Regions from separate parts of the Micromonospora yangpuensis genome, predicted to be linked through region 1. Evidence: predicted binding sites of a transcription regulator. Region 1 holds the regulator's gene; the other holds the start of a gene.
What was found. The regulator HspR, encoded in region 1, represses chaperone genes until heat shock. The targets are predictions, from matches to a motif close to TTGAGTNNNNNNNACTCAA.
Positions count from the first base shown of each region.

Region 1 (11,664 bases):
CGACCGACGCGAGCGCCGACGTCCCGGCCGACGGCCTGGTCGAGGAGGCCGAGGTCGTCGTCGACGAGATCGAGGTCGAGGAGGCCCCGGCCGGGCCACCGGTGGTGGACGCCCCGGCCCAGCCGGCGGAGAGCACCAAGCCGGCAGCGGAGAGCAAACCGGCGGCGGAGAGCAAGCCCAAGGACGCCGCGCCGGCCCTCGGCGCGGAGCTGGCGGCCCTCCGCTCCGACCTCGACGAGCGGACCCGGGACCTGCAGCGGGTGACGGCGGAGTACGCCAACTACCGCAAGCGGGTGGACCGGGACCGGGGCGTCGTCCAGGAGCAGGCCACCGGTTCGGTGCTGGCCGGGCTGCTGCCGATCCTGGACGACCTGGACCGGGCCCGCGAGCACGGTGACCTGGTGGGTCCGTTCGGCGCGGTGGCCGAGCAGCTCACCACCGTGGTCGGCAAGCTCGGGCTCACCCCGTTCGGCGAGCAGGGTGACCCGTTCGACCCGACCCGGCACGAGGCGGTGGCGCACCAGACCTCCGCCGACGTCACCGAGCCGACCTGCGTGCAGATCATGCGTCGGGGCTATCTGCTCGGCGAGCGGCTGCTGCGGCCAGCGCTGGTCGCGGTCGCCGACCCGGAATAGTGCGAATCCGTGGCCGGGTCGTCCCGTCCGTCGACGATCGGCGGGCGGGACGACCGGGCCACGCCTGGCAGGGGGTGGACCGGTGAGTTCCAAGGACTGGATCGAGAAGGACTTCTACGCCGTGCTGGGCGTGGACAAGTCCGCCTCCTCGGACGAGATCAAGAAGGCGTACCGGAAACTGGCGCGGGAGTCGCACCCGGACCACAACCCCGGTGACACCAGGGCCGAGGAGCGGTTCAAGGCCGCGTCCGAGGCGTACAACGTGCTCTCCGACGACAACCGCCGTCGGGAGTACGACGAGCTGCGTGCCCTCTTCGGCTCCGGCGCGTTCCGGCGTGGAGCCCGTACCGGTCAGCCCGGTGGCACCCCCTTCGACGTCTCCGACCTCTTCGGTGGCGGCGCGGGCGGGGGTGACCGGCGCTTCGGCGGGGCCGGCGGCGGTTTCTCCGACCTGTTCACGTCGATCTTCTCCGGTGGTGGGGCCGGCGGTGGGCCGGGTCGCCCCGCCGGGCCGGCCCGGGGCCGCAACGTCGAGGCCGAGGTCGCCCTGGACTTCACCGATGCGGTACGCGGGGTGACCATCCCGTTGACGTTGCGCTCGCCGGGGGTCTGCGACACCTGCCACGGCAACGGCGCCAAGCCCGGCACCCAGCCACGGACCTGTCCGGTCTGCCACGGGGCCGGGACGACCACCCGCAACCAGGGTGCGTTCAGCTTCGCCGAGCCGTGCCGCAACTGTCAGGGCGTCGGCACCGTCGTCGAGGAGAAGTGCCCCGAGTGCCAGGGCACCGGCGGCGTGACGAAGACCCGTACGTTGAAGGTCCGGTTCCCCGCCGGGGTGGCCGACGGCCAGCGGATCCGGCTCAGTGGCCGGGGCGAGGCCGGTGAGCGTGGCGGCCCGGCCGGCGACCTCTTCGTACACGTGAAGGTCCGGCCGGACGAGTTGTTCGGGCGTACCGGGGACGACCTGACCCTGACCGTGCCGATCACGTACGCCGAGGCGGTCCTGGGCACGGACCTGCGGGTGCCGACCCTCGACGGGGTGGTGACGCTACGGGTGCCACCGGGTACGCCGAGCGGGCGGGTGCTGCGGGCCCGGGGCAAGGGGGTCAGCCGTCGCGAGGGCCAGGCCGGCGACCTGCTGGTCACGCTGGACGTGGTGGTACCGGCGAAGGTGTCCGACGAGGCGCAGGCCGCCCTGCGGGCGTTCGCCGAGCAGACGCCGCCGGCCGGGCGGGAACATCTCGACGCGCGGGTACGTCGCTTCGGGTAACCGTGGAGTGCATGCGGAGGTGAGCGGGATGTCGGACGAGTTCGCCGGTTCGGGCGACCCTGCCTACGAGGCCAAGGTCCTGATGATCTCGGTCGCGGCGCGGATGGCGGGGATGCACCCGCAGACGCTGCGCCAGTACGACCGGCTGGGGCTGGTGCAGGCCGGGCGGGCCGCCGGTGGCGGTCGGCGGTACAGCGTCCGGGACGTGGTACTGCTCCGTGAGGTGCAACGGCTCAGCCAGGACGACGGGGTCAACCTGGCCGGGATCAAGCGGATCATCGGCCTGGAACAGTTGCTGGAGCAGGCCCAGCAGCGGCTGGCCCGGATGGAGGCGGAGCTGGACGCCGCGTACCGGCGGGTGGCCGAGCTGGAGTCGCTGGCCCGCTTCCCCGGTCGTGACCTGGTCCAGACCACCCGGTCCTCGACGGCGCTGGTGGTCTGGCGGCCCCGCCGCAACCCGGACCGCTGAGCCGGCTGCGGTTCGGTCGGATCCCCGGCGCGGTCAGTCCACCCCGTCTAGCCTGTGACCAGGTGTTGTCCGCCCGATCTGGGCCCTTGGTGAGGGGGAGTAGTGACAGGAGCGGCCAAGAAGGTGGCGCAGGCGGCGGAGGACCAGCTCGACCGGGTCGCCGAGGGCGTCCGCGAGAAGTTCGACGAGATCACCGACGCCCGGCTCTCCGGTCGCACCGACCGGGCCGCCGGCCACCGACCGCAGTCGGGCCAGGACGCCGGCCACCGGCCGCAGTCGGGCCCGGATGCCGGGCAGCGGTCGGACGCCGACCAGGGTGCCGAGCGGGCGAAGCCCCGACCGCCGGCTGGTGGCGGCGCGGATCGTCGTCCGCCGGCCGGTGGCGGCGCGGACCAGAACAGCGAGCGCGGCCGGCCGGAGCGCCGGACCGAACGGCACGGCCGGTCGATCGGCTGACCGCCGCACCAGGCCGGTCACCCGGCTCGGTCGCTCCGGCTCGGTCGCTCCGGCTCGGTCGCTCCGGCTCAGGGCCGCGAACGGGCCGGGACCCACGGGGGGTCCCGGCCCGTTCGCTGGCTGCGGGTCGCGGGTGCGTCGGCGGCTCAGTCGAGTCGGCGGTTCTCCCGGACCAGACCGCCCTCACACCAGTCCCGGTAGACGAAGAGGGTCGGGCGGGCCAGCAGCACCCGCGAGTTGTGCGCCCAGGTGCGCATCAGCTCGTCGCCGGAGCGCTCGGCCTGGTCGACCAGCTTGCGGAACCGGCGCCTCGGGTGGGCCCGGAAGCCCGTCCGGATGCCGTCGGCGGCGTAGATGTAGAGGCAGTGCAGGGCGAACCGGCGGGCCGGACAGGTCGGATCCATCGCCAGGTCGAAGAGGGTCGTCACCAGCCGGTCTCCGGCGACCAGCAGGTCCCAGTCCTGCGGCATGCTGGTCAGCGGCACCGAATCGGGTTGGTACGCCCAGGCCCGCAACTCCGCGGGGGACGGGTCGACGGGGTTGGCGAAACCGGAGAAGCTCGATTCCTGCACGCTCAACCGGCCAACCTTCCGCATCGCGCCCGCGCCGGCACCGGCCGGCCCGCAGGCCCCCTGGGCTGCTGGGGCGACACGTTAACGCGGTACCGGTGACCTGCGGTAGCCCCTTGCTGGGAGATTTCGGCAACCGTCGGTCCGACCGGACCGGCCGTACGGGCAAGCCGCCTGGACACGGTGCCGAAGGTCACGCCGGTGAGGTGGCCGCCGGCGTCGGCGACGGCACCGGGATCCCGGTGCCGCCGGTCGCGGCGACGCGGGCCTGCCGGAGCGACCCGGGCCGGTCCCCGTCGCTCAGTCCGGGGTGGGTAGCGGCGGTCCCTCGGGGGTGGGGACCGGCCTGGCCAGCCGGGCCGCCGACCGCTGGCGCAGCCACTGCTTGAACCACGCCAGGTCAGGCAGTCGGGCCAGCATCGGCCCGGTCACCACCGTGATCAACACGTACGCGGTGGCGAGCGCCGTCAACCGGGGTTCCACCGTCCCGGCGGCGACCGCGAGCCCGGCGATGACGATGGAGAACTCCCCGCGTGGCATCAGGGCCAGGCCGGCCCGCCACCGGCCGGGCTCGGCGATGCCGACCCGCCGGGCGGCCAGGTACCCGGTGAGCAGTTTGGTCCCCATGGTGACCACGGCCAGGGTGAGCGCGGGCAGCAACACCGGCGGCATCTCCCGGGGGTCGGTCACCAACCCGAAGAAGACGAAGAAGACCGCGGCGAACAGGTCCCGCAGCGGGGAGAGCAACTCGGTCGCGTGGTGCGCCACCGGCCCGGACAGGGCGATGCCCACCAGGAACGCGCCGACCGCCGCCGACACCTGTAGCTTCGCCGCGATGCCGGCGACCAGCAGGGTGAGCCCGAGCACCCCGAGCAGCAGCGCCTCCGGGTCCCGGGCCGACAGCGCCGCGGAGATCCACCGGCCGTACCGGATGGCGACGACCAGGACGACCATCACCGTGCCCGCCGCGACGGCGAGGGCCAGGCCGCCCCGGACCAGGCCGACGCCGGCCAGCAGCGCGGTGAGCAGCGGGAGGTAGAGCGCCATCGCGAGATCCTCGATGACCAGCACCGACAGCACCACCGGGGTCTCCCGGTTGCCGACCCGACCCAGGTCGCTGAGCACCTTGGCGATCACGCCGGAGGAGGAGACCCAGGTGATGCCGCCGAGCACCACCGCGGCCAGCCAGCCCCAACCGAGCAGCAGGGCGAAGGCGACCCCCGGCGTCGCGTTGAGCACCGCGTCGATCAGCCCGGCCGGGGCGGCCGACCGCAGGTTGCCTACCAGTTCGTTGGCCGAGTACTCCAGGCCGAGCATGACCAGTAGCAGGATCACGCCGATCTCGGAGCCGACGGCGATGAACTCCTCGCTGGCGGTCAGCGGCAGGATGCCGCCGTGGCCGAAGGCCAGGCCGGCCAGCAGGTAAAGGGGGATCGGGGAGAGCCCGATCCGGCGGCTGAGCCGGCCGAGCAGGCCAAGGCCGAACAGCAGGGCGCCCAGCTCGACGAGGAGCGAGGTCTCCGCCGGCATCCGGCTCAGCCGTCCGGGTCACTGTCGGCGAAGATGGCGGTCACCCCGTCGAGGCCCTGTCGGGTCCCGACCACGACCACCACGTCACCGGCCGCGAAGCAGAACGAGGGGACGGGCGAGACGATGACCTCGCCGTGCCGTAGCACCGCGACGATGGAGGCACTGGTACGCGTCCGTGCCCTGGTGTCGCCGAGCAGCCTGCCGACGTAGGCGGAACCGGCCGGAATGGCGATCTGCTCGGTGAGCAGCCCGGCGGCCTGCTCCCGCAACCCGGCGAGCTGGCCCAGCATCAGCGACGCGCCGAGAATGTCGGCCAACGCCTCCGCCTCGTCGTCGGTCAGCGGGATGTCCGCCTGACACGCGTCCGGATCGTCCGGGTCGTAGAGGACCAGGTCACGGCGGCCGTTGCGGTGGGAGACCACCCCGAGTCGGCGACCGGACTCCGTCACCAGGTCATGACGCATGCCGATGCCCGGCAGCGCGGTCTGTTCGACGCGTACTCGCACCAGCCCACGCTACTCCGCTTCACCGAAGCTCTCCGCCCCTCGTTCTCGTCGACCGCGCGGGGGCTCGGCGGAGGGCACGGTCAGACGGTCACGACCACCTTCGCCCGGGCGTGTTCGCCTTCGAGGTAACGCAACGCCTGCGGCACCTCGGACAGCGGGTAGCTGCGGTCGACGACCGGGACGAGCCGGCCGGCCTCGGCGTACCCGCGCAAGGTGTCGAGGTGCTGGCGGCCGGGGACCGTGTCGAGGACGACGATGCGCTGTCGTACGAAGGGTGCCAGCAGTCGTCCGCGGGTGAGGAGCCAGACCGGTCCGACCAGACCGCCGCCGCGGTACACCCCGCCGCCGGAGAGCACCAGGGTCCCGGTCGGGGCCAGCACCCGGCGCAGTGCGGTGAGGGAGCGGTTGCCGACCAGGTCGAACACCACGTCGTGGCGGCCCGGGCGGCGGGTGAAGTCGTCGCGGGTGTAGTCCACGACCTCGTCGGCGCCGAGCGAGCGGACCAGGTCGACGTTGCGGGTGCTGCACACGCCGGTCACCCTCGCGCCGAGGGCCTTGGCCAGTTGGACGGCCAGGGTGCCGACGCCGCCCGAGGCGCCGTTGATCAGCACGTGCTGGCCGGTCTCGACCCGCCCGGCGGCACGCAGTCCCAGCAACGCGGTGACCCCGGCCAGCGGCAGGGCGGCGGCCTGCTGCGGCGTCAGGTTCGCCGGCTTCGCCGCGACCAGTGTCTCGGGCACGCAGACGTACTCGGCGAACGCGCCGTTGGCGTCACCGAGGTCGCCGAAGACCGCGTCGCCGGGGCGTACCTGCCGCACGTTGCTGCCGACGGCCTCGACCCGACCCGCGAAGTCACGGCCCCGGATGCGTGCCCGCGGCGCCGTCCGCCCCAGGGCCAACCGGGCCAGCCGTGGATCGCCCCGCACGACATGCCAGTCGTACGCGTCGAGCGCGGCGGCCTCGACCCGCACCAGCACCTCGTGGGCGGCCGGCACCGGCCGGTCGACGTCGGCGAGGGTGAGTGTCTCCGGTGGTCCGTACCGGTCCTGCACTATCGCCCTCATCTGCCCCTCCTCGATGTGTACGGCGTACACCGACTGTCGAAAGGGTAAGTGTACGGCGTACACAGGTCAAGGTGGTTAGGGTTTTGACCGTCGACGGAGGACGGGGACCTGAGATGGCTGAGCAGACCGAGACGCTGCGCCGGACGCCGCTGAGCAGGGATCGGATCCTGCGCGCCGCCGTCACCCTCGCCGACGGGGCCGGCATCGAGTCGCTCAGCATGCGCAACCTCGCGCAGGAACTGGGCGTCGTGCCGATGGCGCTCTACCGGCACGTGGCCAACAAGGACGAACTGCTCGACGGCATGATCGACCTGGTCGTCGGCGAGATCAGCCCCCCGGCCGCCGGCGTCGACTGGAAGCCGGCAGTGCGCGGACGCGTCCTCTCCGCCCGCCAGGTGCTGCTCCGCCACCCCTGGGCGTCGCTCGCGATCGAGTCGCGGAACATGGCGACGCCGGCCGTCCTCGCCTACCTCGACTCGGTGGTGGGAACCTTGCGGGCCGGCGGCTTCTCCGCCGACCTCACCCACCACGTGATGCACGCGATGGGCAGCCGGGTGCTGGGCTTCAGCCAGGAACTCTTCGACGCCGGCCGGCGCGCGGGCCGCTCCGGTGCGGTCGACCCCGAGCCGTCGATGGCCCTGCCGCCGGAGGTGGCGGCCCGGTTCCCGCACCTCGCGGAGATCGCCACGGCCGCGTCACACGAGGACGCCTCGGTGGTCGGGTCGGGCTGCGACGACCAGTTCGAGTTCGAGTTCGCGCTGGACCTGCTGCTGGACGGCATCGAGCGGCTGCAGCGGCAAGGCTGGACCTCGACCCGCCGACCCCGCTGAGATCCGGTCCACCGCGAGACGTCACCCCGCGCCCCGCCCCCGCGCCGCACCCCGCCCCCGCGCCCCGCCCCCGTGAGAGGGGTGACCTTCTCTACCGAAAGCGTTAACAGGGGGCCCTTCCGCGGTTGCGCAGGTTGGTGACGCGGCCGGCCAGGATGCGGTCGGCCCGGGCCTCGTCGGCCACGACGATGCCCTCGATCGCCGACGAGGCGGTGATGCTGGCGACCCGGGCGCGGTCGGCCAGTTGGCTGAGCAGGCCGGGAAGTTGGTCGCGGTAGAGCGCCTCGGAGCCACGTCCCACATCCACCGTGCTCAGCGCGGTCACCAGGGTGCCGGGGATCTGGCCGAGGAGTCGGTCCAGGTCGACGAAGCTACGCATCAGCTACCTCGAGAATTAAGTGCATAACCACCAGCCAGACTATTTAGTTTGTCGGATTCCGTTGGGTAGTTAACGACGTCGGCGTGACCGAGGGGCGGGGGGTGGAGGGTGATGTGGGTCACCGGTTAGAGTTGAGTGGAATACGCTCAACTCTGGCTTCGTCCTAACCACTGGACACGCCTATCCGGGGGAGCCCATGAACACGGAACGTCTCACCACCAAGAGCCGCGAATCCATCACCGGTGCCGTCGCCCTGGCCAAGCGGGGCGGCCACGCGACCGTGGAGCCCTGGCACCTGCTGCTGGCCCTGCTGGACACCGACGGGTCCACCGCCGCCGGCCTGCTGCGCGCCGTCGGGGCAGACCCGGTCGAGCTGCGCCGGGCCGCCCAGCGGGCGGTGGACGCCCTGCCAGCGGCCCGGGGCTCCAGTCTCGCCGAGCCCACCCTGGCCCGCGAGTTCGTCAACGCCATCGGGGCCGCCGAGCAGATCGCCCGGCCGCTCGGTGACGAGTACACCTCGACCGAGCACCTGCTCGCCGGGCTCGCCCAGGTCGGTGGCGGGGTCTCCACCACGCTGAAGAACGCGGGGGCCACCGAGGAGAGCCTGGTCGCCGCCTTCCCGTCCGTGCGGGGCGGGGACCGGCGGGTGACCAGCGCCGACCCGGAGCAGACCTACCAGGCCCTGACCAAGTACGGCGTCGACCTGACCGCCAGCGCCCGGGACGGCAAGATCGACCCGGTGATCGGCCGGGACTCCGAGATCCGCCGGGTGATCCAGGTGCTGTCCCGGCGTACCAAGAACAACCCGGTGCTGATCGGCGAGCCCGGGGTCGGTAAGACCGCGATCGTCGAGGGCCTGGCCCAGCGGATCGTCGCCGGTGACGTGCCCGAGTCGCTGCGGGACAAGAAGCTGGTCTCGCTGGACCTCGGGGCGATGGTGGCCGGCGCGCAGTACCGGGGGCAGTTCGAGGAGCGGCTCAAGTCGGTGCTGGAGGAGATCAAGGGCTCCGACGGCCAGGTGATCACCTTCCTCGACGAGCTGCACACCGTGGTCGGCGCGGGCAAGGGCGAGGGCTCGATGGACGCCGGCAACATGCTCAAGCCGATGCTGGCCCGGGGCGAGCTGCGGATGGTCGGCGCGACCACCCTCGACGAGTACCGCGAGCACATCGAGAAGGACCCCGCCCTGGAGCGCCGCTTCCAGCCGGTGCTGGTCGGTGAGCCGACCATCGAGGACACCATCGGCATCCTGCGTGGCCTCAAGGAGCGGTACGAGGTGCACCACGGGGTACGGATCACCGACGCCGCCCTGGTCGCCGCCGCGTCCCTGTCGGACCGGTACATCACCGACCGGTTCCTGCCGGACAAGGCGATCGACCTGGTCGACGAGTCCGCCTCCCGGCTCCGGATGGAGATCGACTCCCGGCCGGTCGAGGTGGACGAGATCGAGCGGGCCGTCCGCCGGCTGGAGATCGAGGAGATGGCGCTGGCCAAGGAGCCCGACGAGGCCTCCGCCCAGCGGCTGGAGCGGCTGCGCAAGGAGCTGGCCGACAAGCGTGAGCAGCTCACCGCCCTCTCCGCGCGCTGGCAGACCGAGAAGGGGCACATCACCAGGCTCTCCACCGCCAAGGAGGAGCTGGAACGGCTCGGCGGCGAGGCCGAGCGGGCCGAACGCGACGGCGAGCTGGAACGCGCCGCCGAGCTGCGTTACGGCCGGATCCCGGCGCTCAAGGCCGACCTGGCCACCGCCGAGGAGGAGCTGGCCCGGTTGCAGGCCGACGGCGCGATGCTCAAGGAGGAGGTCGGCGCGGACGACATCGCCGCCGTGGTCGCCTCCTGGACCGGCATCCCGGCCGGCCGGCTGCTGGAGGGCGAGACCGCCAAGCTGCTGCGGATGGAGGAGTCGCTTACCGAGCGGGTCATCGGCCAGGCCGAGGCGGTCACCGCGGTCTCCGACGCGGTCCGGCGGGCCCGGGCCGGCATCGCCGACCCGGACCGCCCCACCGGCAGTTTCCTCTTCCTCGGCCCCACCGGTGTCGGCAAGACCGAGCTGGCCAAGGCGCTCGCCGGGTTCCTCTTCGACGACGAGCGGGCGATGGTCCGCATCGACATGAGCGAGTACGGCGAGAAGCACTCGGTGGCCCGCCTGGTCGGTGCCCCGCCCGGTTACGTCGGGTACGAGCAGGGCGGCCAGCTGACCGAGGCGGTGCGCCGCCGGCCGTACTCGGTGATCCTGCTCGACGAGGTGGAGAAGGCCCACCCGGACGTCTTCGACCTGCTGCTCCAGGTCCTCGACGACGGCCGGCTCACCGACGGTCAGGGTCGTACCGTGGACTTCCGCAACACGATCCTGATCCTCACCGCCAACCTCGGGTCGTCGGTGATCAGTGACCTGACGCTCGCCGACGAGCAGCGTCGGGAGGGGGTCCTGGCGGTGGTCCGGGCGCACTTCAAGCCGGAGTTCCTCAACCGCCTCGACGACATCGTGGTCTTCGCCGCTCTCCGGGGTGACGACCTGCGGGCCATCGTGGACATCCAGCTGGGACTGCTGGGCAGGCGCCTGGCGGACCGCCGGCTGACGCTGGAGGTCACCGACCCCGCCCGGGTGTGGCTGGCCGAGCACGGTTACGACCCGATCTACGGTGCCCGGCCGTTGCGTCGGCTGGTCCAGTCGGCGATCGGCGACCAGCTCGCCAAGGCCCTGCTCGCCGGCCGGATCCGGGACGGCGACACGGTCCAGGTCGACCTGGCCGACAGCAAGGACGCCCTGACCGTCACCGCCGCCTGAGCCCGGCCGTCTCCGCGCTGCCTGAGCCGGCCGTCCGCCCGCTGCCGCCCCGTCGGGTCCGCCCGTCGGGGCGGTGTCGTGACGCAATCCGGGAGTTGTCGCCCCGAAGAGGGGCGAAGTGCGCTACGCATGTGCGCATGCGTATCCAACGGATCGACCATCTGGTGCTCACCGTGACGGACCTCGACCGGACGGTCGACTTCTACACGAAAGGGCTGGGCATGCGGGTGGAGACGGTCGACGAGGGGCGCCGGGTGCTCAGCTTCGGCGGACAGCGGATCCACCTGCACGAGGCGGGCCGGGAGGTCGACCCGAAGGCGACCCGCCCCACCCCGGGCAGCGGCGACCTCTGCCTGGTCACCGACTCGCCGCTGGCCGAGGTACGGGAGCACCTGACCGGCCTGGGCGTCACCGTCGAACTCGGACCGGTCCGACGTACCGGGGCGATGGGGCCGATGACCAGCATCTACGTCCGGGACCCGGACGACAACCTGATCGAGGTCGCCAGCTACCGCCGGGAGCCCACCGCGAGCTGAGCCCGCCCCGGGAGCTGAGCCCGCCCCGGGAGCTGAGCCCGCCCCGGGAGCTGAGCCGGCCCGCCCCGGAGGCTGAGCCGGCGCGTTCCGGAATGTTCGGCCGGGGCCCCGGCTGGGAACAGTGGCCGGCATGGCCGACAACCCGGGACCGGACGAGCGCCTGGCCGTGACGATCGCCGAGCTGGACGCGGCGACCGGAACACTGGCCGGGTCGGACACCCTCGCCTTCGGCGGGGTCGGCCTGGCCGGCACGATGCTGCCCGCCACCGAGGCGTACCAGCGGTTGCTTACCGCCGTGGCGGCTCGACCGGACGAGGTACGGACCCGGCTGGACTGGTTGCTCGGCAACGGCTCCCCGGCCGGTCGGGCGTACGCGGCCACCCTGCTGGACCGGCTCGACCCGAGCGCCGGGCGGGCCGCCTGGGCGGGGCTGCGGGGCGAAACAGGGGAGTTGACCACCTTCACCGGCTGCCTGATGGAGCGCACCACCCTGGGGCAGTACGCCGACGCCCGGCTCGTCGCACCGTGAACCCGTCGCGGGCGGGACTCCCGGTAGTCGGCCGATCACCGGTCGGCCTTCGAGTTCCCGCAGGTGCGCGAGGTTGTTACCGTCTGCGCCAACACACCTG
Region 1 is NZ_FMIA01000002.1:271,888-283,551, forward strand. Features, by position in the region: gene grpE (nucleotide exchange factor GrpE) at 1-635, shown strand, start outside; gene dnaJ (molecular chaperone DnaJ) at 718-1,908, shown strand; gene GA0070617_RS01365 (heat shock protein transcriptional repressor HspR) at 1,937-2,377, shown strand; gene GA0070617_RS01370 (hypothetical protein) at 2,480-2,833, shown strand; gene GA0070617_RS01375 (hypothetical protein) at 2,980-3,411, opposite strand; gene GA0070617_RS01380 (cation:proton antiporter) at 3,703-4,932, opposite strand; gene GA0070617_RS01385 (cation:proton antiporter regulatory subunit) at 4,938-5,438, opposite strand; gene GA0070617_RS01390 (NAD(P)-dependent alcohol dehydrogenase) at 5,519-6,502, opposite strand; gene GA0070617_RS01395 (TetR/AcrR family transcriptional regulator) at 6,616-7,332, shown strand; gene GA0070617_RS01400 (hypothetical protein) at 7,436-7,711, opposite strand; gene clpB (ATP-dependent chaperone ClpB) at 7,908-10,499, shown strand; gene GA0070617_RS01410 (VOC family protein) at 10,637-11,035, shown strand; gene GA0070617_RS01415 (hypothetical protein) at 11,166-11,564, shown strand.

Region 2 (11,664 bases), 3.3 Mb from region 1:
CCCTGGGTGGTCGACGGGCAGCTCGCGGTCCGCAAGGTCACCCAGCTCAGCCTCACCTTCGACCACCGGGTCTGCGACGGCGGGGTGGCCGGCGGCTTCCTGCGGCACGTCGCCGACTGCGTCGAGCGACCGGCGTTGCTGATCGCCGCCGTCTGACCCACCTGCGCCCCCGGTTCCCCGTTCCGTCCTCCCGCCCCAGGGGTCGGAGCGGGGGACCGGAGCACCTCGGCAGCGCTCGGACCCGTCAGTGCGTGGGCCGCAGTGTCCGGCCTTGCCGCTGTCCCCGGCCTCGCCCCTGCTCCTGGTGGTGCTGCGCCGGTGACCGCCGTGGGCGGCTGTCCTCGGTGGCTCGCGGGTGCGCGGGGCGGTCCGACCGCATGGTGGCAACCAGGGAGGTCTGCCATTGGCGATCGTCGGGCGACGCGGCCTGCCGTGGTCGGTGGTACGCGGAACGGGAGGAGACAGGGGTCCAGTCGTCCATGTCACGGTCAGTCATCGGTGCGGTGTTCCTTCGTTCCTTCGGTGGGGCCTCGGGGCGGGCAGCCAGGCTGCCCGGCCGGACAGGTTGTCGCGACGTGTGCGTGCCTCTCAACGGTGCCGTCGAGGCAATGGTTCGACAGAACGGCGAAGGGTGATGGTCGTTACTCTGCGAGGCCGGTGAGCGCACGGCCCGTTCGGGCCGTCGGCCCCGCCGGGCGCGACCGCAGCCGTCGTCCGGGCGTCGGCGGTCGGTTTCCCGCGACGAGGGCGGGGAAACCCCTGGCGCGGCCGACCCGGTCGTGGCGGCCCGTGCCGGGCCGCGCGTCGTCGGGAGGGGGCACGTCGATGCCGTTTGAGGGACTGCGCCCGTCGGTACGGGAGCTTCGGGCGGCCGTTGCCGGGGCACCGCTGTACTGCGACGCGACCGCGTACGGCCTCGTCGGAGACGGGGTCACGAACGACCAGCCGGCGCTGGCCGCGCTGGTGGACCGGCTCGGCGACGGTTACGCCGCCGACGGGCGGGCCCGGGTCATCCACTGCCCGCCGGGGATCTACTCCATCCGGGACGCCGGCACCATCTGGCGCAGCGGGGTGTCCCTGGTCGGTGCCGGCCCGGGGGCGACCCGGTTCCTGCTCAGCAACGAGGGCAACCGCGCCGAGCCGACCCCGCTGGCCTTCTGGACCACCGTGCAGCACGGCGCCGACCGGGACCGGCACATCGCCGACTGCACCTTCGCCGACTTCGAGATCGACGGCTCCGGCGTGGCCATGGCCGAGTACAACTACCTGGCCAAGGGGCTGGGGCTGCAGTACGTGGCGCGTGGGGTGTTCCGCAACCTCTACATCCACCACACCGCCGCCACCGGCCTGGGCTGCGACTTCCTGCAGGACAGCGTGATCGAGTCGGTGGTGGTGGTCGGCTGCGGCCGGCTGGACAACGGTGAGGAGATGGGTGGCGCGGGCATCGGGGTGGGCATCGGTGGCTGGGGTTCGGTCGAGCGGCTCACCATCGCCAACTGCACCACCGTGGGCAACGGCACCAACGGCATCTTCCTGGAGCTGCAGAAGGACTACTGGACCCCACCGCGCGGTTACCGGATCATCGGCTGCCACAGCCAGGGCAACCGGTTCGGCATCTCCGACTGGGGCGCCGACGGCCTGATCGTCTCGGCCTGCACGATGACCGGCAACCTGGAGGCCGGTTTCGACGTCTCCGCCGAGGGCACCGCCGGGGTCGCCGGTCGTGGTGGGCTGCTGACCGACTGCGTGATCGACGGCAACATCCGCGACGGGGTGAGCATGGGCAACACCCCGGGGCCGTACACGGTGCGGGGCAACCGGATCACCGGCAACGGAGCCTACGGCTTCCACCAGCACAACCTCGGCCACGGCTACCAGGACCCGGCGATGGACGTGGTGATCGAGAGCAACGACCTCTGGGGCAACGGCCTGGACGGGATCCGCATCGACCGCCCGATGACCGACACCGTGCTGCTCAACAACCGGATCCGCAACAACGGCCGGCAGTGCGCGCAGGCGTACGCAGGTGGGGGAGACTCGGTCCGCTACAGCGAGCGCTCCCTGGTGGACCGGATGGCGGACTGGCCGCACGACGCCCACCGGGGCAAGGTGCTACGGGTCGGCGGGCGTACCGCGGTGGTGGCCGCCAACACCGGCACCGAGTTGACCCTCGCCCCGGTACGCCCCGACGGGCTGACCGCGTGGAGCGGTGACACCCCGCTGCCCGGCACCGGGTACGAGCTGCCGGCGTCGCCGTCGGTACGCGCCGGTGTCACCGTCAACGCGCCGGTGGACTCGGCGACGGTGCGGGGCAACCGGATGTGGGACAACCACGCGCAGCGCACCCAGACGCACGGCCTGTGGGTCACCGAGCGGGGCAGCTTCGTGGGCTGCCGGGTGGAGGACAACGACCTGGCCGGCAACGCCGAGCAGGCCGTCCGACTGGACACCCCACCGGTGGGCGGCCGGTGGGACCGCAACCACACCGAACCGGACCTGTGACGCCAGACCGTCGTCGCCTCGCTTTCCCGGACAATCGGGCAATTGTCGGATCTAATCACTGCGGTAAATGTGTAAAACCTGCAACGGTGGCCCCCGATGGTCGCGACAATGAGCGGGACGGCAGTGAGACGGGGGGATGTCATGCGATTGAGGCGGCGGTTGGGTCTACTGACGGTGGCGATCGTGGTCGCACCGTCGGCGGTCGCCGGGTGCACCGTGCAGCGCGGCGGCGCCGAGCGGGCCGAGGCCGAGGCGAAACCGCCTGAGGTCAGCGAGGTGACACCGGCCGACCGGTCCCGGGACACTCCGGTCAGCGCCGAGGTGGGCGCCACCGTGACCGGAGGTCGGATCACCGGCGTGCGGATCACCGACGACAAGGGCGGGCAGGTGCCTGCCGAGCCCCGCGAGGACGGCTCGACCTGGGTGCCGAACCAGCCCCTGAAACCCAAACGCACCTATACCGCCGAGGTCACCGCGACAGGCGACTCCGGGCGGACCACCACCCGGAAGACCACTTTCACCACCATGGCGGAATCGTCGAAACCGGCGGTCACCAGTACGCTCTATTTCGTCGGTAACCGGACGTACGGCACCGCGATGCCGGTGACGGTGGCATTCGACCCGCCCATTCCCAAGGAAGCCCGGGCGGACGTACAACGACGGTTGTTCGTCAAGACCGACCCCCCGCAACCCGGTGTCTGGTCCTGGATCGGCGACGGCACCCAGGTCTACTACCGCGCGCCGGACTTCTGGCGGACCGGCACCCGGATCAGCGTCCGGTCGGCGTTGCAGGGCCTGCCGATCGGCAAGAACCTCGTCGGCGACGCCGACCGCACCGCCACCTCGAAGATCGGCAGGCAGGTCTCCCTGGAGGTCGACAACGCCACCAAGCAGATGTCGGTCTTCCAGGACGGCAAGCTCGCCCGCAGGATCCCGGTCAGCCTCGGCAAGCCGAGCACCCCCAGCTCCAGCGGCAAGATGGTGATCATGGAGAAGCACGAGTTCACCACCTTCGACACCCGGGGTGAACCGGACGGCGGCTACGTCGTCGACGTCGAGGACGCCCAGCGGTACACCTGGGGTGGGGAGTTCATCCACGCCGCACCCTGGTCCGAGGGCGACCAGGGCAACACCAACGTCTCGCACGGCTGCGCCAACGTCTCCTCCAGCGCCGCCGACTGGCTGATGGGGGTGACCCAGGTCGGTGACCTGATCACCGTCAAGGGCACCGAGGTGCCGCTGCAACCCGGCAACGGCTGGACCGCCTGGAACGTCAGCTGGGACGAGTACGTCAAGGGCAGCGCCCTGCCGGTGCCGGCCGGGCTGCAACCGTCCGCGCCCAGCCAGGGCGACCCGGGCAAGATGGCCGGCGGCTCGCCGGCACCGGTCCCCTCCGCGTCCGGCGGCTGACCCGGGCGGGTCCTGTCCCTCCGCGTCCGGCGGCTGACCCGGGCGGGTCCTACCCGGACGACGGTGTCCCGTTGACTGCGGCGGCGGGGCGGGGGTTGACCCCGACAGCCTGCTGACCAGGGTCATCCCTGCGGAGGAGACCGGGGGTGTTCAGGGTCTACCCGGGGTGGACCCTGAATTCGGCCCGTGGACGGGTGGAACTGTCGGTGGTCGAGGATAGGTTTCTGCCATGGCAGAGCGCACCGAGGACCGGTTCGACGTGCGGACGAGGATCGGCGACCACGTGGTGGACGTGTGGGCGGTCGGCGAGGTCGACCTGGCCACGGTCGGCCAGCTGCGCGGCGCGCTGTGGGCCGCACCGGCCCGGCCGGTGCTGCGGCTGCACCTGTCCGGCGTGCGCCTGCTCTCGGCCACCGGGGTCCGGGCTCTGGTCGCTGCGCACCTGCGGATCCGGGCCCGCGGCGGCGAGTTGGTGCTGGTCGACCCGGATCCGGTGGTCAGCCGGGTGCTGCGCGCCACCGGCCTGCACCGGGTCATCCCGATCGAGACGAGCACGACGGCGGCCAGGGACTGCGCCCTGGCCGCCGCCTGACCCACCGACCGCCGCGGGTGATCGGACCCGTCCGGTCCGTGCGCTCGGTACCTGCGGTGTTCGCTGCGCTCAGCGTCTGTGGTGTGCGTTGCGCTCAGCGTCTTGTGGTGTTCGCTGCGCTCAGCGCACGTCGAGTAGGTCGACCACGAAGACCAGGGTCTCGCCCGGCTTGATCAGGCCGCCGGCGCCCTGGTTGCCGTAGCCCAGATGCGGCGGGATGGTCAGCCGGCGGCGACCGCCGACCCGCATCCCGACGACACCCTGGTCCCAGCCGGCGATGACCCGTCCGCCACCCAGCGGGAACTCGAAGGGCTGGCCCCGGTTCCACGAGGCGTCGAACTCGCCGCCGGTGGAGTGGGCCACCCCGACGTAGTGCACCCGGGCGGTCTGTCCGGCGCGGGCCTCCGGCCCCTCGCCGACAGTGATGTCCTCGATCACGAGGTCGGCCGGTGGCGCGCCCTCGATCGGGCCTACCTCGGGCTTGTCCATGCGTGGGCCTCCTACCTCGATCCGTCTGATCCGTCACGGTTGATCCTGCCCGATCGTGAACCACCGATCCCCGGCGGCATCCCGGCAACCGTCGATGGTGGGCGCCACCCGCAGGTGACGCCCACCACCGAACGGAACCCGCCCCGCCGGGCAGGGCACCGGCCGGTTCAGCGCAGCCAGGGCAGGCGCCGTACCAGGGGCAGATTTGCCCAGACCCGGCCCAGGCCGAGCGTGTCACCGGCGTCGACCAGCGCCAGGCCGGCCAGCAACGCCGCGTTCACCAGGTGCTCGTCCATGAAGGGGTTGTTCTCCGGAGGTAGTACGGCGGTCCACATCAGCACGTAGAGCAGCCCACCGGCGACCGCCGCGACCCGCATGCCGATGCCGAGCAGCAGGGCCGTGCCGATGCCGGCGAGCCCCGCCATGAACAGCCAGTCGGCCCAGGCCGCACCGGCGATGCCCTGGTAGAGCCCCTGGAAGGGGCCGCTGGCGGCGAAGCCGAGGAAACCCTTGGTGGGGCTGCCGCCGTTGAGCCAGGCGTTCTCCGACCCGGTGGCGAAGCCCAGGCCGAACAGCTTGTCGACGAAGGCCCACAGGAACGTCCAGCCCAGGGCGATCCGGATGCCCGCGAAGACGTACCGGGCGGCCCGCTGCCGGGGGTGCTCGACCGTCGTGGCTCCGCTGGCGGTGGTGGTCCGCTCGATGGTGGCGGTCATGGTTTCCACGTCCCTTCCTGTGCCGCGCCCCGCACGTCGGGTGGCACACCCCCATCACACGCCGCCGCGGGGTCCTCGGGCAGGGCCGACCGGGCCGGTGTCCGCCGGGACCTTCGACCCGTGGTTCCCGGGGCAGTCGACCCCGTCGGGGTCCGCATCGCCTCGACCCCGTCGGGGTCCGGATCGCCTCGACCCCGTCGGGGTCCGGATCGCCTCGACCTCGCCCGGCGTCAGCGCCCGTCGACGGTGACGCCGGTGGGGGCGGCGGCGACGGTGGCCACCGGTACGCCCTCGCGTACCGCCCACCGCAGCGCGTGCCGCACGTCGGCCACCGGCAGCGGCCGCCGGGCCGTCACGGCGACCACGGTGTGCACGGCGAAGGTGACGAACGGGTACGACCGGGCCAGTCCGGCCAGTGACTCGTGTACCCGGTGCGCGGCTCCGACCGCCTGCTCCTCGGTCAGCGCCGGCAGGACCAGCAGGTACTCCCGTTCGTCGAGGCGTACTGCCCGGTCGGCCGGGCCGAGCGTGGCGGTCAGCGCGCCGAGCACCGCCTGGGTCTCCCGGGCGACGCTGCGTCGGATCACCCGGTCCGGTGAGCCGGCCGGATCGTCGACCCGGACGCCGATCAGCGCCACCGGCAGGACGCCGGAGGCGGTCACCCCGTCGGCGGAGGTCCAGCGGGCCATCGCCGGCTCGTCGAGCAGCCGGGTCGGCTCGTCGGTAGTCTCCGCTGACGCCGTCGCGGCGGGGCGGGCTCCGCCTACCCGTCCGGCCAGCAGCCGTACCGCCGCCTCGGCCCGGGCCTCACCCGGGGTGGCGGGCAGGTCCCGGACCCGGCTGACCGTCTCGTCCACCACGGACCGGACCGGAGCGGGCAGTTGGTCGTCGAAGAGTTCGCGTAGCCGCAGCACCTCGTGCAGTGCCTCGTCCCGGCGAAAGCTCCAGCCGCCGGCGAACAGCCGCCCCGCCTCCAGGGTGACCGCGTCCGGGGCCACCTCACCGAGGTCGTGGGCCACCAGCACCGCCCCGAAGCGCGGGGTCAGCGCCAGCACTGTCCACTCCCGGGCCAGCTCGTGCTGCTCGTCGACAGTCACGCCGGACACCCCGGCGGGCAACTGCGGTGGGGCGCCACCGACCATGCCGACGACGGTGACCGCCGACCGGGCGGCGATCCGCGCGTAGCGGCGTCGCTCCCGGTCGAAGTACGGCAGGCGCTGGAACAGCGCGAAGACGACCAGCGGACCGTCCTCGGCAGTGGCCAGCGCGGCCTGTTCGATGGCATGCGAAACGGTGACCAGGCTGCGCTTGGTCAGTCGATCGGGGACCGGTCCATGGGGCAGCACCCCGCGAGCCTAACGGGCCGCCGCGCCCGTGCCGCCTCGGCCATGATCCGGGGCCTAGACTCGGGCCGGTCGACGGCACACGAATGGACCAGGCGGATGGCGCGCACCGACAGTGACGACGGCGCGTGGTTGCGCGCGCTGCCCGACGACACCGGACGTGGCCCGGTGCTGCGCCGCCACGGGCACCTGGTGCACACCGACCGGCGACTCGGTGAGCTGGTGCACCGCCGTCCACCCGGGGTGACCGGTAACCAGTGGAGCGCGGCCGTGCGGGCGGGGCTCGACCTGGTCGTCTGCGCCGCCGACACCGGGCACCCGAGGTTCGCCGTCGAGGTCGGCCCGCCGGCGGTGCCCGGTGGTGCGCAGCAGCGGGAGCGGCGGATGACCGACGTGGTCTGTGCGGCCGTCGGCCTGCCGCTGCTGCGGATCAGCTCGCCGACGCTGCGTGCCGGGTCGCACGGTCGGCAGATCGTCGGGTACCTGCTCGATGCCCGGCACTACGCGGCGCTCACGTCCGCGGAGCCGGTGACACCGACCCCGCACAGCCCGCCGCCGGTGGGGTTCCGCGACATCCTCGGCCGGCTGCCGGACGGGCGCCGCGGCCCCGTCAACGACCTGGGCGCGCTGGCCCGGGCCGCGGCCGTCGAGGCGTACGTCAGCGGTCACCTGGTCGACCCGATCGTGCGTGGTCTGCACGTGCGGTGGACCGACGGACCGGCCGAGGGGTGGAGCTGGGTCACGGTGGGGCCGGACTCCTGTCTGGTGGAACGGGTGTCGGTGCGTGACCACCGGGTCGTCCGGGGGGTGCCGACCGCCCGGTTGGCCGAGGACCTGGCGGCCGTGGCGATCGGCGAACGGCTGCGTGGGTTCGACACCGTGCCGACGGATGTGGTCTCCCGGTCGCAGTTGCGGGCCGACATCCTGGCGTTGCGGTCGCGGCGGGACGAGTTCGCCGACGGCTTCGCCTTCGAACATCTCTGCGTGGACTGATCACCACCTCCGGGTGAGCGTCCCAGGTCACCGGGGGTGAGAACCGGCCCGTTCGCGGCCGGCGGCGGGCGCGCCGAAAATTCCTCCGAGGATCGCGGGTACGGGTTGAACCCTGGCCGCCGTGGCTCCGTACTCATGCGCGAATGGACAGGATCTTCCACCCGCGCCCCAGGCGTGGGCGACGGTGCGGAAAGGGCATCGTCGGTCATCGACGTGCGGCCGGAGGTGTCGCAGTGCTCCTCGACGCGGCGTTCACCTGAATTCCCGTCGGTCCGCCGAGGACACGAGTCAACTACCGGATCGAGAAGGAGAACAATTCGATGCGCAGGTCCACACGGGCGCGACGGTCATCCGGTAACGCGCGGAGCAAGCGGGTGATCGCCGCGGTCGGTACGCTTGCGGTCTTCGGCGGCATCGTCGCCGTTACCCAGATCTCGTCCGCCGGAGACAAGCCGTCGCGTACCCGGACGGTCGCTGCCGAGTGCGTCGCGCCGAGCCCCGGGGCCACCGCCAGCAGTGCCGCGGGGGTCACGGTCAACCAGCAGAACGGGCGGGACGTCCGCAACTACTGGGGTGACGGTCAGATGTCCGTCGCGGAATGCCGTTCGCTGCGGGCCGGTAACGCGGTGTCCACGATCAGCTGCCCGGACGTGACCGCGAAGCTGCCCCGGGAGATCCCGGCCCGTGCCCAGAACGAGGTCTCGCGCAACCTGACCCTGCTCGGCAGCCAGATCAACGACGCCAACCGGCGGCTGGCGGCGGAGGGGCGCAACGGGCAGGCCTTCATCAACAATGCGATCCTCGGTCCGCTGGCGGACAAGCGGCGGGCGACGCTGAACCGGATCGCCACCGCCATCGGCCGGGTCGCCGACCGCCCGCAGGGCCTCGACGAGCTGGCCACCTGCACCGTGGTCAACGCCAACCCGAACAACGGCAACAACGGCGGCGGCAACGGCAACAACGGCGGCAACGGCAACAACAACGGTGGCAACAACGGGGGCGGTAACAACGGGGGTGGCAACAACAACCCCAACAACGGCCTCGACGTGCTGGCCCAGAACTGTGAGAACAGCCGGTTGCAGCCGCACGACGGCTTCCAGAACGGCAACCGGTGCATCAGCACCGCGTTCGGTGAGGTCGGCGCCGCCGGCAACAACCCCTCGTTGTTGATCACCGAGTTCCCCCAGCAGGTGCAGGCCAACCAGGCCTTCACCCTGCGGATCTCGACCCGCAACCTGGTGCGGGACCGCTTCCTCGCGGCCGGCCAGGGCGGGTACTACCTGGAGAGCTCGGTGCTCAACGGTGAGGGGCTGACCCGAGGTCACTTCCACACCGCCTGCCGGATGCTCGGCAACACCGACCAGGCACCCGACCCGGCACCCGCCCCGGCGTTCTTCGTGGCGACCGAGGACGGCGGCGGCGGTCGCAACCCCGACGAGGTGGCGATCCAGGTGGCCGGACTGCCGCAGCAGGGCACCGCGCAGTGTGCGGTCTGGGCCGGCGACGGTTCCCACCGGCTGCCGATGATGGAGCGGGCCAACCAGACCCCGGCCTTCGACGTGGTCCGGATCGAAGTCAACTGAGCCGGCGCGGCCGGGAGTAGTGACGGCGGGGCCGTCCGGGGAATCCCCGGACGGCCCCGTTGGTCGTCGCGAGTGGGATCGGAACCGTCCCGGGCCGGGATTGGCTCACGCCCTTGGCTGGTCCGACCGGCGCCGTATGCCCGCACCGTACGCGAGTGGGTTGGTGGATATTCTGCCGGCCGCAGTGCGCCAGCGGTGGAAATTGCGCGCCGAATCCCGCCGGGGCAGCGCTGATTTCTCAGCCCTGGCCCCGGCCCCGGTGCCGTCGAACCCCCGGCTCAGCGGCTCTTGTACGCCTCGACCACCGAGACCGGGATCCGCCCCCGCTCGGAGATTTCGTAGCCGTTCTTGGCCGCCCATTCCCGGATGGCCCGGTTCTGCTCGCGGTCCATTCCGGAGATGGGACGGCCAGCTCGCCGGCTGGTCCGGGCAGCCTCGGCCGGCGCGCGACCGACCCGCCGACCGGCATTGATGTAGGGGTCGAGCGCCTTCCGCAGCACCCCGGCGTTCTCGTCGGACACGTCGATGGTGTACGCGACGCCGTCCAGACTGAACTCGACGGTGCGATCGGCCTTTCCGCCGTCGAGATCGTCGGTCAGAACAGTGATTACTTTCCTGGCCATCGCCGATTACTCCTTGTGTGTGGCTGGTGTGGGTAAAAGTCTGACCCACCACCGGGCAAATCCGCAACAATATGCGGCGTATTCGAATCGGCGGGTCGCGGTTTGCCGGGTCCTCGGGTCGACGTGGGCGTGGAAAGTTCATCGCCGCTGACGCAATAGCCACGCAGGCAGGCGGGGCGGTGGACCCCTGCCGGGGCCTGCTGGTGTCGTGGGTCACACCCCGGAACAACAGGAACGATCGGTTACTTGAGTCAGACACGCTCAAGTCAATCTGATGGCAGGTGTCCGATGGCTACTCTTCCGGTACTTCCGCTTACCGACGCCGTCCTGTTGCCCGGCATGGTCATCCCGGTGACCCTCGACCCGAGCACCCAGGCCGCCGTGGACGCGGCCCGCGCCAGTGGTGACCGTCAGCTCCTGGCCGTACCCCGCATCGACGGCGAGTACGGCCCGGTCGGCGTGGTCGCCACCATCGAGAAGACCGGCCGGCTGCCCAGTGGCGAGCCCGCCGCGGTGATTCGAGGGCTGTCCCGGGCCCGCATCGGTTCCGGTGTCCCCGGCCCCGGTGCCGCCCTCTGGGTCGAGGCGACCGAACTGTCCGAGCCCGCCCCGGCCGGCCGGGCCCGGGACCTTGCCCGTGAGTATCGCGCCCTGATGACCTCGGTCCTGCAGCAGCGGGGCGCGTGGCAGGTCATCGACGCCATGGAGCGGATGACCGACCTCTCCGAGCTGGCCGACGCGGCCGGCTACGCGCCCTGGCTCAGCCTGGCGCAGAAGACCGAGCTGCTCGCCGCCGCCGACGTCACCGCCCGGCTGGAGCTGCTGGTCGGCTGGGTCCGGGAACACCTGGCCGAGCAGGAGGTCACCGAGCAGATCAACACCGACGTCCGGGAGGGGTTGGAGAAGTCCCAGCGGGAGTTCCTGCTCCGCCAGCAGCTCGCCGCGATCCGCAAGGAGCTGGGCGAGGACGAGCCGGACGGCTCCGCCGACTACCGGTCCCGGGTGGAGTCCGCCGACCTGCCGGAGAAGATCCGCGAGGCGGCGCTTCGTGAGGTGGGCAAGCTGGAGCGGGCCAGCGACGCGTCCCCGGAGTCGGGCTGGATCCGTACCTGGTTGGACACCGTCCTGGAGATGCCGTGGGGCGTGCGTACCGCCGACCACACCGACCTCGGCGCGGCCCGCGCGGTGCTCGACGCCGACCACGCCGGCCTGGCCGACGTCAAGGACCGGATCCTGGAGTACCTCGCGGTGCGCAACCGCCGGGCCGAGCGCAACCTCGGCGTGGTCGGCGGGCGCGGTTCCGGAGCGGTGCTCGCCCTCGCCGGCCCGCCCGGAGTCGGCAAGACCAGCCTCGGTGAGTCCGTCGCCCGGGCGCTCGGCCGCACCTTCGTCCGGGTCTCGCTCGGCGGTGTC
Region 2 is NZ_FMIA01000002.1:3,566,874-3,578,537, reverse strand. Features, by position in the region: gene GA0070617_RS16145 (dihydrolipoamide acetyltransferase family protein) at 1-156, shown strand, start outside; gene GA0070617_RS16140 (right-handed parallel beta-helix repeat-containing protein) at 826-2,502, shown strand; gene GA0070617_RS16135 (L,D-transpeptidase) at 2,644-3,912, shown strand; gene GA0070617_RS16130 (STAS domain-containing protein) at 4,142-4,504, shown strand; gene GA0070617_RS16125 (FKBP-type peptidyl-prolyl cis-trans isomerase) at 4,625-4,993, opposite strand; gene GA0070617_RS16120 (hypothetical protein) at 5,161-5,718, opposite strand; gene GA0070617_RS16115 (DICT sensory domain-containing protein) at 5,940-7,055, opposite strand; gene GA0070617_RS16110 (PDDEXK family nuclease) at 7,152-8,045, shown strand; gene GA0070617_RS16105 (hypothetical protein) at 8,420-9,628, shown strand; gene GA0070617_RS16100 (histone-like nucleoid-structuring protein Lsr2) at 9,907-10,251, opposite strand; gene lon (endopeptidase La) at 10,540-11,664, shown strand, end outside.
Region 2: a site for HspR is predicted at 10,498-10,516, ahead of lon (endopeptidase La). Genes of this name have one in related genera too.